Regions from separate parts of the Bacillus sp. J14TS2 genome, predicted to be linked through region 1. Evidence: a T-box and tRNA genes for the amino acid it is inferred to sense, from the RefSeq annotation. Region 1 holds a T-box; the other holds one or more tRNA genes.

Region 1 (9,791 bases):
CCTGTCCAGCACCAATCTTTCCTTGCTTAGCTCCTGCCCACGGGAAAAAGGTAATTATCGTACCCGGTTTCCCTTCTGCATCTCCAAAATAAAGATGATAGGTGCTTGGATCATCAAAATTGACGGTCTTCTTTACTAAACGCAGCCCAAGTGTACCGGCATAAAAATCTATATTTTCTTGCGGATGCCCAACAATGGCGCTGATATGATGAATCCCACTCGTCCTTTTTTGCATATTACTCACTCCTTCATGTATATTTCATCTATCTAAAATCAAATAATCTCAATTTAATATAATACTAATTCGAGATAATTATTTAAAAAAATTTATAGTTTTTGGGCGTGAAGTCCTAACTTCTTCAGTTGTTCAATCATCTGTTGTTTCTCATCCATATCTAGACCAGCGACGATTTTTTGGATAGCCAATGAATGTTTCGGAAAAACGTCATCCATTAACTCCTTTCCCTTTGCAGTTATAGTGGCAAACGTAATTCGACGATCGTTTGGACATGGTTTTCTCTCTAATAATTTCTTCTTTTCCAATTTATCGACCACATACGTGATGCTACTACTTGCAATCAGAACCTTTTCACCAATCTTTTGGATCGGTTGCTCTCCTTTATTATAAATGAGCTCCAAAACTGCAAATTCAGTTGGATTCAACCCCAAGCATCTAATATCTTCTTCCACGCGCTTTTTAATCGAATCTAAAGCCCTTGTCATAACAACAAATAACTTCAAAGACAGCTCTTCATCATAATGATCTTTGCTCATCGTTATCATTCCTTTTATCTCGAATTCGAGATAATTATATAATGAATATGCTTTTCTGTCAACTGGGGTTTAATTGTGAAGAGTTGGAGCACAGTTTTTAATTCTTGATATGATAGTCGAATATAAAACTTGGAATTTTAGAAGGTAGAGTTTATGCGCATTGCAATCATAACAGATATTCACGGAAATGCCCCGCATTATGGGCTGTTCTTGCGGAAATTGACAATAAAAAAGATGTTGAACATATCTATTGCTTGGGAGATATGATTGGAATTGGTCCTGGCAATCAAATTTAATATGGTCACTATCTGAATGAGGTGAAAAGCCCCTGCTTTGCGGATTGAAAGTAGGAGCTTTTTCTTAAACTGCAGGATCGGGCCAATAGCCTCAAGTATCGATCATTTCGTAGCTCATTTAATAGGATAGACAAGCTCTAAGACCACTTTTTGCCTTTAGCCAGCAACTAGCTAGGTATTCACAAATACTACATTTTAAACCCAATCTTCTCTTTAACCTCATGCAAAAAAGGGATACTTATAGCTCTCGCCTTTTCTGCCCCTTCTTTTAATATTTTATCAATTGTTTCAGGTGAGGACATGAGTTCAGTATATTTTGCCCGTGGTTCTTCGATAAACCGATTCATCACGAGAAACAGTTCCTTCTTCACTTCTCCCCACCCAATGCCATTTCCATATTGCTTTTTCATCGCTTGGATTTCCTGTGAGGAGGCAAATTCTGTATATAATTGGAACAAAATAGATGTATCAGGGTCTTTCGGTGCTTCTGGTGGTAATGAATCTGTTTTAATTTTATTGATAAGTTTTTGCAGCTTTTTTGGTTCTACAAAAAGCGGGATCGTATTTTGATAACTTTTACTCATTTTCCGCCCATCTAATCCAGGTAGGACAGCCGTATCTTTTTTTATTTTATATTCTGGCAGTAGAAATGTTTCACCGTAATTCCGATTAAAATTATGAGCAAGATCTCTCGCAATTTCCACATGCTGAACTTGATCTTTTCCAACTGGAACTACTTCCGTTTGAAACAGCAAAATATCGGCTGCCATAAGGATAGGATAATTAAACAACCCCATATTCACACCAAAGTCAGGATCCCTCCCTAGCCTTTTATTGTCCTCCCCGATCGCTTTATAAGCATGAGCCCGATTCAATAACCCTTTGGAGGCAAAACAACTTAAGATCCAATTTAATTCAAAAATCTCTGGTACATCAGATTGTCGATAAAAGATGACTTGTTCAGGATCAAGCCCTAATGCTAACCATGTTGCGGCCACCCCATTTGATAGGTCACGAAATTCCTCTGCATGATGCATTTTGGTTAACGCGTGATAATCGGCAATAAAATATGCTGCTTGATAATCTGGGGTCCTCGCTAGTTCCAAGGCCGGCTTGATTGCTCCCATATAATTGCCTAAATGAATCTGTCCTGTTGGTTTAATTCCTGTTAAAATCGATTTTTTCACCATACTGTCCTCCTCGAATTTCATACAAAAAGGGCTACCCATCCAAAAAAGGACGAGTAACCCGTGGTGCCACCTTCATTCGTTTACAAAAGCAAACGCACTATTCTGTACGGAAACAAACCCAGTTGTTTCGATACGCGGTCTTTTTTAACGGTAAGACATTCCGCTAAACCTACTGTCATTTCAGTTAAGCAGCTCAGAAGTCCATTCAACTAAAATACCGCACTGATTTTCACCAACCATCAGCTCTCTAAAGCGTTCTTATAGTTTACTCCTCTTCTTCATCGCCTTTTCATTATTGGCCCTATTCTAAATGATTGCTCTGTAAAGGTCAAGATGGTCAATAGCTTTTAAAGGCTAGAAACCCGTACAAAAAACTTATTCTATAAATTCTTAAACACTCATCAGAAGCATATGCTCTTTATACTCCAATTCTGCTCTCTTGTAAGATAAGTGAATCGAATATCCATATAACGATAGCAGCCAAAAGGGAGATCACATAATAATTCATTATGGTAAAAGGCTGCTCTCCATTTATCATCATCATAATCGCAGAGGCAAATAAAGAGGCGCAAATATAGATGAACAGATAGAACAGGTGGAACTTTCTTGGTTTTCGATTTAGACATATTTGAATGGGGACAATAAAAATTAAGTACACGGAAAAATAAATGATCGAGTAGAAGCAAACACCAATAATCGAAAAATAGGATGGTACAAAAAACATTGTGATTATACTTAGGGTTAGCGCAGCTAGTAGTGAACATGGAAGGGATTTTATCACCGTGTTTGGATCAATCTTCAATTTTATCAAAACAGCACATCCTAAAGGAAACATTCATAAGCACAAGATAGCACAGTTAGTGAGTTTTGACGAGGTTTTATATATCTTCTTTTAGAAAGAACTCCAAAAAAGACTAAGTAAATGTAGTTATTGTGTAGAAAAATCAAAATATGATAGTAAAAAAATGACCAATCCGCATTATAATTGGGTTACTAAATCTCATAGAATTTACTTGGAACGGGAGATCACATAAAACTCAATATCATTTATTTGTAAATTCGTGTTACTATATTTGTAGAAATTTCAAAAAAGAGATAATAAATAATTTTTAAGGGGTGAGCTTATGAAATTCGTTCTTATTTTTGGTCCTCAAGCAGTTGGCAAAATGACAGTGGGACAGGAATTAGCAAAAGTTACAGATTTGAAACTATTTCATAATCATATGACGATTGATTTAGTTAATCATTTCTTTGACTACGGTACGAAAGAAGGAAAGAGATTAGTAAGTCTATTTCGGCGGGAGATTTTTGAAGAGGTATCAAGTAGTGATTTATATGGAATGATTTTTACTTATGTATGGGCATTTAATTTACAGGCAGACTGGGATTATGTCAATCAAGTCACTGAGATTTTTGAGTCTAAAGGTGGAACTGTGTACTATGTAGAACTTGAGTCCGATCTGGATGAAAGACTTGAACGAAATAAAAGTTCTAATAGACTTGAACATAAGCCATCGAAAAGGAATATTGAATGGTCTGAAAATGAATTATTAAAATCTTTGGAGACATATAGATTGAATTCCTTAGATGGCGAAATCAACTTCACCAATTATATTAAGATAAATAATACCAACCTGAGTGCGGAAGAAATTGCAAAAACAGTTAAGGGAAAATTCAATTTATAAAAAACGGCATTGAAAAAACGCTTGTTTTTCCAAGCGTTTTTTATTGCTAAATTTGCTACTATTTATTATGTTTTACATAATCTTTGTGCTGTTGATTTGAATTTTCTCCACTTTATCTGAACTACTTACAAAAAGACAATCACTCCCCTTTGTAGATAGCCTTGCCCCTATGCCATTTCCTTCCCATTATGCTCTTCCCAAACCCCAATTGCGGCTCCAGGTCGGGATGAATCAGCTGCTCCATACATTTGATTATTATCCCGATCTAGTAGGATAGCTTGTACATTTCCAATAACAATATCTGTACTTAGGAGCTCAAACCCCATGTTGCATAATTTGTTTTTTACTTTCTCTTCCAGACGCTCATCACATATAATTTTTGGTGTCGTACTGTTATAAATACGTGGCTGTTCAATGGCTTCTTTTAAATCCATTTTATAGTCTAGGACATTGATCATCACTTGGGCTACAGAAGCTACGATGGTTGGACCTCCTGGTGACCCAAGTGTCATGACGGGTTTATCATCATGAAAAATAATCGTCGGACATTTTGTACTGACAGGATACTTATCCGCCTGCAAATCATTTACACTTTCCTCTGTAGGATAAAAATCTGTTAAATCGTTGTTTAAAAGAAAACCATGTCCTGGAACCATAATGCCTGATCCAAAGTAGTGTTCAAGTGAGGATGTACAGGCGGCAATATTCCCCCACCTATCTACAGCGGTAAAATGGGTCGTTTCGCCGCCCCGTAATTCTTGATACGAATCATTCTCTTCATACTTCCAAGGGTTGCCAAAATCGACTCCTTGGTTCATTCTGTCAAAATTGATTAATTTTACTCGTTCGGCGATATATTTCGGATGCAATAATCCATTCACTGGGATATTAAAAAAGTCTGGATCTCCCATATAAGTCAGTTTGTCCGTAAATACAATTCGCATCGCTTCGGCTAGTAAAAAATGCTTCTCCCATGAATTTCTATCATATTGTTCAATTTTTACCATTTCAAGGATTTTCAGTAGCTGAAGCAGCGAAACACCAGCACCGTTCGGTGGTCCAGGGGTTGCCACTTGCAAGCCTTTATAGTCCCCTATGATCGGGTTTTGTATTTCAGCCCGGTAATTTCGCAAGTCTTCCTTCGTCATACAGCCCTTTTTATCATGAATAAGTTGGATGATCGCTTCCCCAATTTCTCCATTATAAAAAGCGCCTATTCCCTTTTCTTGAATAATTCTCAAGGAATGCGCTAATTCTTTGTTTTTCACCATTTTTCCCTTCTTTAAAGGAGTGCCGTCAGGATAGAAAAGCGACCTAGCAGTCTGGCCAACTCTATCGCCATACATATCTAATGCCCTCTCCCACAACCAGTTCACTTCCATCCCTTCTTCTGCTAATTGGGTGGACGGCTCAATTAACTGTGCTAAAGACATTGTGCCGTATATGTCATTCGCTTTTTCCATGGCTTTCAAAATCCCCGGTATCCCGATAAAATTGGCGTTTACTGTGCGCTCAAAAAAAGGAATGATTTTTCCTTTTTCATCCAGGCACATATCAGGTGATAAATGCTCAGGAGCCTTAGAATGCCCATTAATCACTTGTGTAGTCCCTGAATGCTGGTTATACACAAGTAAGAAACCACTTGCACCTAGTCCGGTATTAAAAGGTTCTGACACGGAAAGGGCAAACTGCATCGCAACGATAGCATCCACTGCATTCCCTCCAGCCCGCAATACCTGAGCCCCTATTTCAGATGATTCCTTTGTTGCACTCACTGCCATTCCGAAGTCACCAATGGCCCTTTGCTCCCCCATCTTGATATCTGCCGTTTTTTGCTGTTGAAAAATCTCTCGTATGTCCATTTCAGCTTCCTCCTTGTTTTTCAATTAATTTTTGTTTGATATTTGAAGATGACAGTGGGAGGAGGCGGGAGAGCTCCAGAAACTTGATTATTTGCTCAACTTTTCAATGGTTTTGGCCAACAATGCTGTATGTTGTGGGAAAGTCTTTAAATCGGTATATTCATCGGTTTCACTATGAGAGAATTCACCCATTGGTCCCATTCCATCAACTGTTGGAATCCCCTCCACTGCCGTAAAAGCTGCATCAGACCCTCCACCTGATTGCAATGGATGAACCGACATTCCTAGTTCGTCTCCCGCTTCTTGAATCACTTTTACTAATTGCTCTGTTTCTTCCGTTTTTACCATCGGAGGTCTACTAATACTCCCTTTGAGTTCTGTCGATGTTCCTGGTACATGCTCTTGTTGAGCGATTTTTGTAATTTCTTTCGTTACTTCTCCCGCTTGTTCTTCTCCTTTAATCCGAACATCAATCTCTGCTTTTGCATTTGGAGGTACGGTATTACTTGAGGTTCCGCCATTGACTAAGCCGACATTGACACTTAATCCTTCCTCATAGTTATTTAATTTTTGAAGTTTTAGGATTTTGTCAGAGATTTCCTCAATTGCACTTTTGCCTCTTTTTGGCTCCACACCAGCATGGGCACTTTTCCCTTTTACATCAAGCGAGAAATTTCCTACCCCTTTTCGCTCCGTGACAATCCCTCCGTTAGGACGGGCGCATTCTACAACTAATGAATATTGCTTGTCCTCAGCAATCTGTTTTATCAGTGATTTCGAAGACGGGGAACCCACTTCTTCATCACTATTAAAAATCACATGGATATTTTTATATGCATCAGATCCGCTATTCTTCAAAGCCTTTAAAGCATATAAAACTTGGACATGGCTTGCTTTTTCATCATTTACACCTGGTCCAAACGCTTTATCTCCAATTATTTTAAAAGGACGTTCTCCAGCTTCTCCCTTAGGAAAGACAGTGTCCATATGTGCAATAACCATAATTTTCGGATCGCAGTCTTCATTAGCTTTTATTTCTAAGTGGTTACCAAACTCTTTTTCACGATGTATCTTTACATGCATGCCTGCTGCCTCAAACTTCTCTTTTAAAATATCTCCAACTTCGTCAACACCTTCCTTGTCACCAGATCCGCTATCTGTATTAACAAGTTGTTCCAAGAGTTCAATCATCTCAGGCTTTTTTTCTTCAAGATATGCCTCAATCATGTCTGTCCTCCTATTTTTGAATTGTATGAATACCATACCCTCTTTTTTAAAAGAATTAACCACAACCAAACTTCGAAGAGTTTAATACTATCGAATGCATAAAATTAGAGGCTGCCCAAGAAAGCAATCAAGATTTCTTGGACAACCTCTATTCTTTATATTTTCGATTTTCGTCTCAGTGTAACCGTCCGGAAGAACCTTCAGTGATGGCCGACTCACTTTATTCTAAGAAAGGTTGTGAATACTGAACAACACCTTGCACATTTGCAAGGGCATTCTCTGTTAGTTCGAGCGCCATAAACACTTCATCAGGGACCTCAAATGGTGCGCGAATTTTCCATAATTTTGCTGGTTTAAAGCCAAAACGCGGATAAAAGTCTTTATGCCCTAAAACAATAACAGAGCATTTATCCATTTCTTTTGCCTTTTTTAATGCAGTATGAATCAATTCGCTGCCGATTCCTTGCTTCTGATGTTCGGGGAAAACTGAAACGGGGGCTAGCGCCAATGAATCGGCTGTATGATCCCCATCTACGATTTTAATTTTCGTTAAAAGGATATGCCCCACTATTTCATTATCTTGATCAACGGCAATGAGTGAAAGCTCTGGAATGAAGGCAGCGGAAGTCCGAAGCTGACGAACCAGTATATGTTCTGTCTGATCACTTTTCTCTTCATTTAAAAAAGCTTGTTGAATGATTTCTTCCGTTTTATCATAATCGCTCGTGATTTCTTGTCTAATCAGGATATCCATTTATAATCTCCTCTTCATTTGATCAAATGCCGTTTGACCTTCACCATTCCATATAAAAAAGACCAAAATATGCAAGTGATAAAACCTTGCCTATCCTCTAGACTCTTTCATTCTATCCTTTATTTATGTATAAACACCCGTCGACATAAATGGGATTTTCCCAATTTAAAAAGGATACCACTTAGGCTTTATCTTACTAAAATAATCATGGTCCTCCAAAAACAAGTGAACTTTATCTAACATGTCATTTATGTTGTCAGGAATAGTTTTTATTGTCCAAATTACAGTAGAGAATACACACATTGCTAGGTATAGTGAATATAACCTCCAAAAATATTCATCGGGCTCAATGTTATTGTAATATCCTTTGATTTGCCCGATTGAAAAAGGAATGCTTACATTTCGACTAAAAATACCGATTTTAAGGAATTCATGGATTGGGTCTCCCCAATCATATCTGTTAAAATCTACAACTCCAGCAAATTTTTTATTATTCACAATGATATTCCCAACATGGAAATCATCATGTTGAAATACATTGGGTCGTTGCTTCATAAGATGAATGTTTTCATCAATAAAGTCCATTATCTTTTTGTCATGCTTAACTTTTATTCCACACGCTAAATAAGCATTTACATAATTCTTATGCTTTTCCATTTTTCTTACATACCAAGACGTGACATGGTTTGGAGCAGTATATTGATGCATTTTTCTTAGTTCTTTTCCAGCCTCGATACCGATATTAAATTGTTCCTGTTCTGAGTATTGAGGCAGTTCCTCTTCAGCATCCTTACCATCAATGTAAGTCGTAATGATATAGCCTTGATTATCAACCGTACCAATCGAAATTGGTAGAGAGCAAGTGACATTATAATCTTGCATTTTTCTAGGATTGAATATTCCATCTCTTTAGAATTGAACTCATCATGATTAAACACTCGAAGAAGGACCTTTTTATTTTCAAGAATTATTAAATATTTTTGATCTGAAGAAGCTCCCTTTTTAATTTGAATAATGTCCTTACTATTACTTAATAATGGAATTTTATCGGTTAGTTCTTCAATCATGCTCTCACCCCTGATAATAATTTATGAGGACTAATATAAATGGTAACCTTTCTGTGAAAAGAAACTTTATACTCACCATTCCAGGTATAAGGTAATGCCATTCCGATAATACCCATTATAACAAAGTTGATTTTTACCTCGGTGTATTACTAGGGATCATTTTCACTTATTTAATCAGCTTAATCGACCCTGGAATACTTTCTTTCAATTTTCCAATGATTGCCGTTATGTTGATCATCATTTATCTATTTGCCTATATAGTTTTAATCCCAGTCACAAATCACTTAGGTAAGCTAAATATTTCTGAAGAATTAATGCAGGGAAATAGATAAAGCTTGAAGATGAGTAAAACGACAATGGTATAAATAATATTAGGCTTTTATACAGACTTTGTGAATGGTCTCTGCATAAAAGCCTTATATAAAAGTTTGGAGTTTTCCTGCTTCCATTAACGCCAAGGGAGATTTTCCTCTTCATTCATTAGACTGCTTCTCTTTTGCAAGCTTGTCGCGATCAATCGCTTTTGGAGGTTGTTCCATCCATCCATGATCAATCATAATATTAGCGCCATCTTCTACATAAAGACTTACATCCATTATAAACTTAGCGTACATGGCACCAATATCACGTCTTCCATTGAGTGATGCACCATTGGCATAAGATCTAATTTTCATTGAAAACGTATCAATTTTATGCCAGAGCATCAATTTATCTGAAAAAGGGGAAAAGGTCGACGTTGTTATTAGGTTATCTAATAGAGACGGCGACGGCAAATTATTTTTATGAAGTTGCTGCGAACAGGTTTCTATATGCTTGTTCGTCAATTCCTTCCCTCGTAACATAAATTTTTTTACTTTGTCTATTTTGGATACTTGGCCAAATGCAAGAAGCAATGCCTTACTTGTCACATTATTTTCGATATTATCAAATAGATGT
Region 2 (9,791 bases), on a different contig from region 1:
AATTTATAAAGTCCCGCTAACAAAAGAACTGTGCCGAGTGCAATGATAAGAAAAATGTAATGCCAATCAACATATCCTGCTAAAAATGTTCCTATTGGCACGCCAAGAACTAAAGAAATTGTAAATCCGGTAAGAACGCTTGCCATGGCACTTCCCTTTCTTTCAGGAGCTGCAATTTGAGCCGCATAATTGGTAGCTACAACAATAAATAGTCCCCCATTCATTGCCTGGATAACTCTGGCTACCATAAGAACGGTAAAGTTATAGCTGAAAAATGCCAGCAGATTCCCTAGAATAACCGTAAAGATGGCATATAAAAGGACTTTTTTACGGTCAAATTTAGAAGTTAACATGACCAATACCAAGGCTCCAATGGCATAAGATAGAGAATAAACCGTAATCAACTGACCGGCTGTTGAAATAGAAACGTCTAAATCAGCAGAAATCAGTTCTAGTATTCCGGAAACAACAAATTCCCCTGTTCCTGTCACAAAAGCCCCGATAGCTAAAAGTATAATTGTAAATTGATTTTTCTTTTTTTTCATCGTGTATATCTCTCCCTTCTTTGAACAATGTTTTTATCGCAGTGTAACTGGCTACAAGACTCCCACGTCAAGAATAGAGAAAGGTCGAAATTTCTAAGTGGGAGATCAAACAGCCAGTAACTACCCGATTGGTTCAACTAACACTCAGTGGAAAATGAAAGAGAATTCCACTGAGTGAAGTTTCACTTTAGTGTAAGTCCTATGTTAATATAAGTAAAACTCGTTTTTTTAATAAGGGAGATGAGTAAAAACTCATGAGCATTGTTCGCTTTGAAATCATTGCAAAAGTAGTGGAGCTGGGGAGTTTTACAGCCACTGCAGAAAAACTGAATATGACGCAATCTGCAGTAAGCCACGCTGTAGCTAGTCTGGAATCTGAATTGGGCGCTTCTTTGTTAATCCGGGACCGTAAAAAAGGAATTTCTCTTACCGAAGTAGGACAAAAAGTTCTTCCTCATATTAGAGAAATATTGAATAGAATGGAAAGCATCCATCAAGAAATTGCATTAGCAACCAATTTAGAAACTGGAATGATTCGTGTCGGTACATTTGCAAGTGCTTCTTCCTGTTTGTTACCGAAACTGCTCGCCAAGTTTCAGAAAAAACATCCTAAAATAGAGTTTACGTTTTATGAAGGAACCTATGAGGAAATTATTGATTGGCTTAGTACGGGAATTATCGATATTGGGTTTGTTGTAAAAGGAAAATCCAATCCAGGTTTTGATTTGGTTCATTTGATAAAGGACAATATGGTGGTAGCTTATCATCCAGAACATCCATTTCACTCTAAAGAAACAGTGGATATGAATGATTTAATAAACCAGTCTTTTATTATGCCAACAGGGATGTATCAATCGCATGTAGAAGAACTGTTTGAAGAAGCACAAATCGAACCTTCTATCCGTTTTAAAGTGCATGATTGTACAACGATCGCTAACATGGTACAGGAAGGTCTTGGTGTTACGATTGGTCCAGAATTATTTCTAAAGACGCAGCAAAATATAAAGATTAGCAAGCTGAATATTAAAAATACACGTGAAGTGACACTTGCTTGCCAATCTATTGAGAATGCAACTCCTGCTGTAAAGGAATTCCTCCATGTAGCAAAAGATGTTTTTTATGAAAAAAAAGACAAAATCTCGACTACTCGCATAAACACTGAACACATCTAACCTTTTCAAGGTCTATTAAGTTAATTTACTACTTTAAAAAAAGCCTTGATACGACGAATTAGCCCTGAAAAGAGAAGAAACAAAGATACTCCCAACAAGGATTGAATATGAAACCATTAAAGTAGGAATTTAAAATAGGAGCAGTGCTAATGAATAAAATAAGTATTTAGGAATTGATATCTCACTTGGATTAATCTTACCTTCTCATAAGCGTTTGTATCAAAATAGAACCAAATAATTTAGCTTCTATGTGATCATAAATCGAGGTCAAACCGCTTCATCAATAGAAGCGATGATTGGATATTCAATGGGTATGTGGGGAATAATTGCAGTAATCACTGTTACTCTTCTAGCATCTATTGGTGTTTTAATAGGACGACGCATTCTACAAAAATATCAACCAGATCATGCAGGTTAGTATGTTGGGAAAAGTCTCATGCTCTCTTTCTCTAAGACAAACAGCAAAAAAATATCCTTGAATCTGTTGAAAGTAACCACACACGACTTTTAACAGATTTAAGGACATAAACGTATTGATAAACTTGAATTATCAAAGAGTTTTCCTCTTTAAGATAATAATTAAAAATGTTACTCCACCAACGATTTCAATAATAATTGAAACGACGCCCTGAGCGTTAAATACATGATTCATAATAAAATATGCACCAGTTAGTATCAAGAATCCGATAGCAAGAGCCATAGGAAAAATATATCTGTGATCATAAGTTTGTGCCAGCTGATAACTCAACGTTGCAACCAAAAAGCCAAAGAAAGTAAGCGGTCCAACTAAAGCAGTTGAGATGGACATCAAAATAGAAACTAATACAAGAACATAAATGATACTAAACTTATGATTCACTCCTAAAGAACTGGAAATCTCTTTTCCGAGTGACAATACATTTAATTTCTTAGAATAAGCAAAGAGAAGGAATGCCACAACGATTACGATTGGAATTGCAATAGGAAAATATTCTACATCCGCATTATTGACAGAACCAAACAGCTTCGCCTGCAGAATATCAAACTCAGAAGGTGCAAGCAGTTTTCTCATAAAAGTTGACAAAGATCTTAGCCCCGTTCCAATTATGATTCCAACCAAAAGCATCAGCTGTAAATTTCCATACTTTCCAGAAAGTAACCATCCATAAAGTATTAAACACATCGCGACCATAATAGCCACTTGAAATAAAAATGATCCAGTACCCATATAACCGATAAATGCGGTGGCACCAAAGAAAAACATGGTACTCGTATGAATCGTAGAATAAAGCGCTTCAAACCCTAAAAGCGAAGGAGTTATCACCCGATTATTCGTTACTGATTGGAAAGCAACGGTCGCCAAACTCTGACAAATTGCAGCAATAATCATGGAAACAATAGCTACCATTCTTCTTTTAACAACTGGGATAAAGGATGGGGAGTCTACTGGAACTGGATTGTTATAAACTAAAAGTCCATACGAAGAAAGAATACCCAAACAAATCAGCGTTATCAATAATATCCAATAACGCCTTTCCTCTTTCTTGGAACGAAAAGCTTTAGATGCTTTATCTTTATTAAGAAGGCTGGAATCCATTTTGACATTTTTTTCATTAGTATATTCCAATTTGTTATCCCAGCCTCCTTCTTCTTAACAAAATAACGATAAATACGACTGCCCCCACTGTTCCAAGTATCAAAGAAACAGGTACTTCAAATGGCATGATAATTATTCGGGATATAATATCAGAAATGGTTAAAGCAGCCATTCCGGACACACATACCCAAGGCAGATTACTCCTGAGATCATCGCCTCTAAACATAGAAACAATATTTGGGACAATTAAACCTAAAAACGGTAAGTTCCCGATAACAGCTGCAACAATTCCAACTGCAACAGCAATAAGAGCAGTACCAATAAGAACGATCTTATTATAACTCACTCCAAGGCTTGTTGTAATATCTTCACCTAATCCAGCTAAAGTCAATCTGTCCGCATAGATAAAAATAAGAATAGTAATGATAACAATCAGCCATAAATATTCATATCTTCCAACCTGAATCGATGCAAAAGAGCCGACAAACCAGGTTTCAACACTTTGCGACATTTGAAAAACGAGGCCGACAAATGTAGAAACTGCAGAAATAACCGCTCCAAGCATTATCCCGATAATCGGGACAATTAAAGACGATCGAAGCTTCACTCTTCTTAAAAACAAAAAGAAAACCATCGTTCCAATAAAGGAAAAAATGATTGCTCCAGTCATTCTTTGGAATAAAGTTGGCGCAGGAGATAATAAATAAACAATAATCAATCCCAAGCCAGCCCATTCAATCGTTCCTGTTGTGGTAGGTTCAACTAAACGATTCTGTGTAATAAGCTGCATGACGAGCCCGGACATCGCCATTGCGGCTCCAGTAAGCATTAGTGCAGCTGTCCTCGGAATACGAGTGATAAAAAACATATCCATTCCATCTTCTCGTCCACGTATATCGTAAACTCCTACAAGCATAGAAATAATACCTAGAATAATAACAATGAAAACTGCTATTATAAAAGGTTTTGTCCATATTTTTTGATGATTAGAATGCAGGGGCTGAGAACTCCCAGCCCCGAACATTTTTTGTATTGTATTTTTTAGCACTATAGTTATACTCCTCTATACTATTCACCTAGAGTATTTGCAAGATCTTCAAATAATTTAGTAAATGTTTGTATGGATTCATTTGTATAGGTATCTGCCGGTGCATAAACTATTTTTCCTTCAGTAACGGCAGTTGTGTTTTGAAGAGCAGGTGCATTATCAATTACATCCTGAGCAGGGGTTGCCTCCTCTTCAGATGATATAGCAGCATCACGGTCCATTACGAAAATCCAATCAGGATCAGTTTCTGCAATAGCTTCAACAGAAATATCATCACCTTGGTGGTCTGCAGAAGCCTTGTCAATTTCTAACGCCGGAGTCCAATCAAAGATATCATACAGCGGACCCCACACGCGGCCGGAATGAGGAGCAGCGAAGTTAATATCTCCACCTGATACTATAACACTCATAACCTTATCTGATCCATTATAAGCAGATTTAGCATCTTCAATCGCTTGATCAAAATCAGCTGTCAATTGTTCAGCCTCTTCTTTTTTATCAAAAATTTGTCCAAGAGAGTTTGTAACATCCTTAAATCCGTTTTCTAAGTTTTCTCCAGGTGTTTCAGCTTCCTCGGAAACATCAAAGTTAAGATCAATAACAGCTGCGTTTGGCACTAATTCTTTTATATCTTCGTAATAATTACCAAATCTTTGACCGACAATAACAAGGTCAGGGTCCACCGCTGCAATAACTTCAAGATTTGGTTCACGGTGATTTCCTATGTTTTCAATTGATTCATCAGTTGCATATGGTATATCTTCAGGTATTAAATCCCTTGGAGCAGCAGCTAATTCAATGCCCCAGTCAGATAACGTTTGAAAAGTTCTACTATCTAAAGAAACCACATTACTTGGATTTACAGGAACTTCAACCGTTCCATGGGCATCAGTAATTTCAACAGTTGCATTTTCAGCAGAATCCTCTGATCCTCCATCTGTTTCAGCAGATTCGTTGACTTGATCATCGGCGCCTTCATTTTTATCATCTGAATTTGAACAAGCTGCCATTGCCAATGCAAAGATTACGAATATTGCTATAATAAAAGTTGACTTAAAAAATTTTGTTTTTCTCATTCTCCTACCTCTTCCTTTATGTATTATTAATGTTTAGACTATTGAATTGATCAAATTAATATCTGCGTTATATTTTAGCGTGCGACTTAAATAAATAATGATTCCTATTTCACTATAGTGCATTGCTACAATAGAACTAATTGATAATGATAATCAATATCAATTAATCTGTTTATAGTATATCAAATTAAAAGGTGTTGTCAACTGTATTTTAAAAGCTTTCATTTTTCAGGCATATGTTTTAGACGGTAATTCCCAGTTCTAAAATTCTATTATTCCCGTTCCATTCTCAACTGTAGAGGAGATAATAAAATGATTCATGTGTGAATAGTTACTTTAGCAATGAAAGAAACCACTTATTCTTCTGAACAAATACAACATTTGGTTAAAAATTATGTTCGATGCATGAATAGACATGCGTACCCCCTATGAAAGAAGTACGCATGGTGACAGATTAATCGTCATCAGTTAGTCATCCCCTTCAAGTTAAGTTACCAGTGAGAAGATATTTTCCACAGAAGGTGTTCATGAACGAAAAGGAGCAAAGCCCCAGTTTAAAGACGTGGAGACTGGAGTGACGTAACTGAGATAAGGGAGTCACGCTCCCCTATAATGACTTATCGTAGGGCACTTCGCGAAGTCTTCTAGTCTTTGATGCATGGAGCAGGACAGTTATATCTCAAGTCCGAAAATTATTTCGTGAAAAGGTATACTTTCTTTCTTCATGAGAAGGCATTAGGTTTGGAACGATTAGCTGCTTTTATTGATATGTGAGTCAAAGTATACACAAAAACGACAACCGTTTTGCATATGAACCGGAATATGCATATCATAGATTTCGTTTAATGCTTCAGAATTAATAATTTCGTGTGTTGGACCATCTTTTATTAGACGTCCATCTCTTAAGGCTACAATCTGATCCGAATAAACCGAAGCAAAGTTAATATCATGCAATACAATCACGACTGTTTTATCCAGCTCATTGACAAGCTTGCGTAATATTTTCATGATTTGTACAGAATGCTTCATATCCAAATTATTCAATGGCTCATCCAGTAAAATATATTCTGTGTCTTGGGCAATAATCATAGAAATAAATGCACGTTGCTTTTGACCGCCAGACAGCTCATCTAAGTATTTATGTTGGATATCTGTTAAGTTCAAATATTCAATTGCTTGATCGACGATTCGATTATCCTCAGCATTTAAACGACCTTTAGAATAAGGATAACGACCAAATGATACCAATTGTCGAATCGTTAATTTCACAGTTAAAAAATTCGATTGTCTTAAAATGGCAATACGCTTAGCGAATTCATTAGATTTCATGTTCTTTACATTATTTTTGTCTAGTAATACATCTCCCGTGTCTGCATCAAGCAAACGACTTACCATGGAAAGTAGCGTTGATTTCCCTGCACCGTTTGGCCCAATAAACGATGTAATTTTATTAGGCTGAATTTGAACCGATATATCATTTACGATGGCTTTATTACCATACTTCTTTGTCAATCCTTTAATATCAATCATCTCGTAGGCCTACTTTCTTTAAGTATTAAATGAAAAATAGAAGTAAGTGAAAAAAGAATGAATAATGTACCAAGTATCAAATCTTCATTGCGTGTAAATTCTTTGCCAATCAAAATTTATTAAACTTCCTTATCTTAAAAATCCACTCAAACTATATACAGATAATAATTATTATCAAGTTCTAATTCCCCTAAAAAATAATGATATTCATTATCAATTAGTTAACAATACCTAGTATACCAAAATTTCAGCCGGCGTCAATGCCAGATTAATTGAAATATAGTGTTGATCAAGAAAACTGCCATTAACAGCAGCTTTTTTGATTATTCTGTTCAATTTTCCGTCAAAATTATTGATATTACAACTATTAAAAGGATATTTCCCTTTAATTTACAGGAGCATCTGATGAAGGTTTCCGTTTCATTTATTCTCATATCCATCATCTGTACAATTGGATGTTTTATTCTCATTTGGATTCAATGATTGCAAAACAGCATTTCCTGCTCTTCTTTCCACACTTTTTAGTAATTGAGTGAATGTTTCTTCCGGCTACGTTCCAGACACGGCATATTTTCAATTAAATAAAGAAAAGAACGCCTTCTAAAGCTGCTTTGCCAAAGCTATATCTTTAATTGACTTTATTGTGAAATTTACAGCTGCCTAATACGGTTTCAACCGTTTCTCTACCCAAACCTATATCTTCCTCTAATCAGACCAGTGTATTTTTAGCACTCAATAGTTCAGAATCTGTAAAATTAGCTTGAAAGAAACATTCTGCCAGCTTTTCTTTTTTTCATTCTCTGCAACTAACTTAGTAATTCGATGTGTATCAAATGTATTACTGTATTTCATCGTATCAAAGTGATAGGTTAAACCGACTTCTTTTGACTGATTCTCTCGCTGTTATTCATAGCGTATACTTATTCTAAGGTCATTCCCTACAGCTGCGAAAAGTTTTTCCTCGGTATATGCTGAGCAGTTGGTATCGTTGAAGGCTAATAAGACCTTATAAAAGTTATAGACGAAAGGATTCAGTCCATTGCAATTCTGCCTCTCGGCTACGGAAATGGAGGACTCGAGTGGTCTAAAATTAAAGCCCTGATCGAAGATACATTTGCAGACTTACCTATAATGGTACACATATATGAACTTGCTGGAAGTCCAAAACCTTCCGAGATGAAAGTTGGGACAAGGAAACCCAGAATGACAAAATCAAGGGCTCTATTATTGGCTTCATTGGATAATTATAAACTTCTTTAACATTGTCTCCATCACAATTTAAAGGATTAAAAACATCCAGCATGCTTTCTACATCCCTTAACTTTTTATGATGTTGTAATCTGATATTGCATTGTACCAAAAAACTTTAAATTTAGGAGGAAAATGGATTTGTAGCAAACTTGTACCGAAAAATTCAAAACCTATCGTTTTCTATCGTATTCTCAGAATCTTCTCTAGAATACAAAAAAGCTCATAAACGCTGTTACACCAACGTTTACGAGCAAGTCTGGTTACTTTTGTCTCGACCTATCGTAACCCTATAATACCGGTGGCCGGGGTCGAACCGGCACTCCGTGAGGAACACGATTTTGAGTCGTGCGCGTCTGCCAATTCCGCCACACCGGCATAGTTCATGGAGGCGGCAACCGGATTTGAACCGGTGATAAGGGTGTTGCAGACCCGTGCCTTACCACTTGGCTATGCCGCCAGAACCTTATGGAGCGGAAGACGGGATTCGAACCCGCGACCCCCACCTTGGCAAGGTGATGTTCTACCACTGAACTACTTCCGCAAAAAACTGGGCTAGCTGGATTCGAACCAACGAGTGACGGAGTCAAAGTCCGTTGCCTTACCGCTTGGCTATAGCCCAATGAAGATGGGGCGACTAGTGGGAATCGAACCCACGCGTGTCGGAGCCACAATCCGATGCGTTAACCACTTCGCCATAGCCGCCATAAATTAAAATTGGCAGGGGTAGTAGGAATCGAACCCACATCAAAGGTTTTGGAGACCTTCGTTTTACCATTAAACTATACCCCTAAAAATGGTGGTGGGGGACGGATTCGAACCGCCGAACCCGGAGGGAGCGGATTTACAGTCCGCCGCGTTTAGCCACTTCGCTACCCCACCATGAATTCTATTAAATGGTGGCTCAGGACGGAATCGAACCGCCGACACAAGGATTTTCAGTCCTTTGCTCTACCGACTGAGCTACTGAGCCTTAAATTATAGTTTACGCTAAGCTTCGAATTTCTTCGTCAGCGTACTCTTTCGCATCCTCACATACCTAAGTACGCTCTGATGCTCTCTCGTCCGCTTCCTTTACTTCTCACTTATCCTAAACCTTTCATTTAAAAATAATAAGTTTATGTAACAATGGCGGTCCGGACGGGACTCGAACCCGCGACCTCCTGCGTGACAGGCAGGCATTCTAACCAACTGAACTACCGGACCAATATTGCGGGGGCAGGATTTGAACCTGCGACCTTCGGGTTATGAGCCCGACGAGCTACCAGACTGCTCCACCCCGCGACGAAAAAGTGACCCCTACGGGATTCGAACCCGTGTTACCGCCGTGAAAGGGCGGTGTCTTAACCGCTTGACCAAGGGGCCAATATATTTTAGAATGGCGGAGAGCAAGGGATTTGAACCCTTGAGACAGCGTTAGCCGCCTACACGATTTCCAATCGTGCTCCTTCGGCCACTCGGACAGCTCTCCAACAATGGCTCCGCAGGTAGGATTCGAACCTACGACCGATCGGTTAACAGCCGATAGCTCTACCACTGAGCTACTGCGGAATAGTATGCCTGGCAACGTCCTGCTCTCACAGGGGGAAACCCCCT

What was found. A T-box is a leader RNA that pairs with one kind of tRNA and senses whether it is charged. The one in region 1 lies ahead of KI375_RS15970 (tryptophan--tRNA ligase), so its partner is inferred to be a tRNA-Trp.
Region 2: it encodes a tRNA-Trp, which carries the amino acid that the T-box ahead of KI375_RS15970 (tryptophan--tRNA ligase) is inferred to sense. The anticodon was not compared.

The regions. Positions count from the first base shown of each region.
Region 1 is NZ_BORE01000010.1:69,843-79,633, forward strand. Features, by position in the region: gene KI375_RS15960 (ring-cleaving dioxygenase) at 1-235, opposite strand, end outside; gene KI375_RS15965 (MarR family winged helix-turn-helix transcriptional regulator) at 328-783, opposite strand; gene KI375_RS15970 (tryptophan--tRNA ligase) at 1,259-2,260, opposite strand; T-box leader at 2,303-2,551, opposite strand; gene KI375_RS15975 (UPF0715 family protein) at 2,679-3,071, opposite strand; gene KI375_RS15980 (AAA family ATPase) at 3,385-3,945, shown strand; gene ggt (gamma-glutamyltransferase) at 4,113-5,807, opposite strand; gene KI375_RS15990 (M20 family metallopeptidase) at 5,895-7,034, opposite strand; gene KI375_RS15995 (GNAT family N-acetyltransferase) at 7,255-7,788, opposite strand; gene KI375_RS16000 (aminoglycoside phosphotransferase family protein) at 7,954-8,670, opposite strand; gene KI375_RS16005 (DUF3231 family protein) at 9,329-9,791, opposite strand, start outside.
Region 2 is NZ_BORE01000016.1:308-10,098, reverse strand. Features, by position in the region: gene KI375_RS20955 (MFS transporter) at 1-545, opposite strand, end outside; gene KI375_RS20950 (LysR family transcriptional regulator) at 800-1,717, shown strand; gene KI375_RS20945 (iron chelate uptake ABC transporter family permease subunit) at 2,268-3,293, opposite strand; gene KI375_RS20940 (iron chelate uptake ABC transporter family permease subunit) at 3,328-4,317, opposite strand; gene KI375_RS20935 (siderophore ABC transporter substrate-binding protein) at 4,362-5,417, opposite strand; gene KI375_RS20930 (iron ABC transporter ATP-binding protein) at 6,168-6,947, opposite strand; tRNA gene KI375_RS20925 (tRNA-Leu) at 8,492-8,573, opposite strand; tRNA gene KI375_RS20920 (tRNA-Cys) at 8,582-8,655, opposite strand; tRNA gene KI375_RS20915 (tRNA-Gly) at 8,665-8,739, opposite strand; tRNA gene KI375_RS20910 (tRNA-Gln) at 8,746-8,817, opposite strand; tRNA gene KI375_RS20905 (tRNA-His) at 8,825-8,900, opposite strand; tRNA gene KI375_RS20900 (tRNA-Trp) at 8,914-8,987, opposite strand; tRNA gene KI375_RS20895 (tRNA-Tyr) at 8,993-9,077, opposite strand; tRNA gene KI375_RS20890 (tRNA-Phe) at 9,093-9,168, opposite strand; tRNA gene KI375_RS20885 (tRNA-Asp) at 9,325-9,401, opposite strand; tRNA gene KI375_RS20880 (tRNA-Met) at 9,406-9,479, opposite strand; tRNA gene KI375_RS20875 (tRNA-Glu) at 9,489-9,560, opposite strand; tRNA gene KI375_RS20870 (tRNA-Ser) at 9,575-9,666, opposite strand; tRNA gene KI375_RS20865 (tRNA-Asn) at 9,672-9,746, opposite strand; rRNA gene rrf (5S ribosomal RNA) at 9,754-9,791, opposite strand, start outside.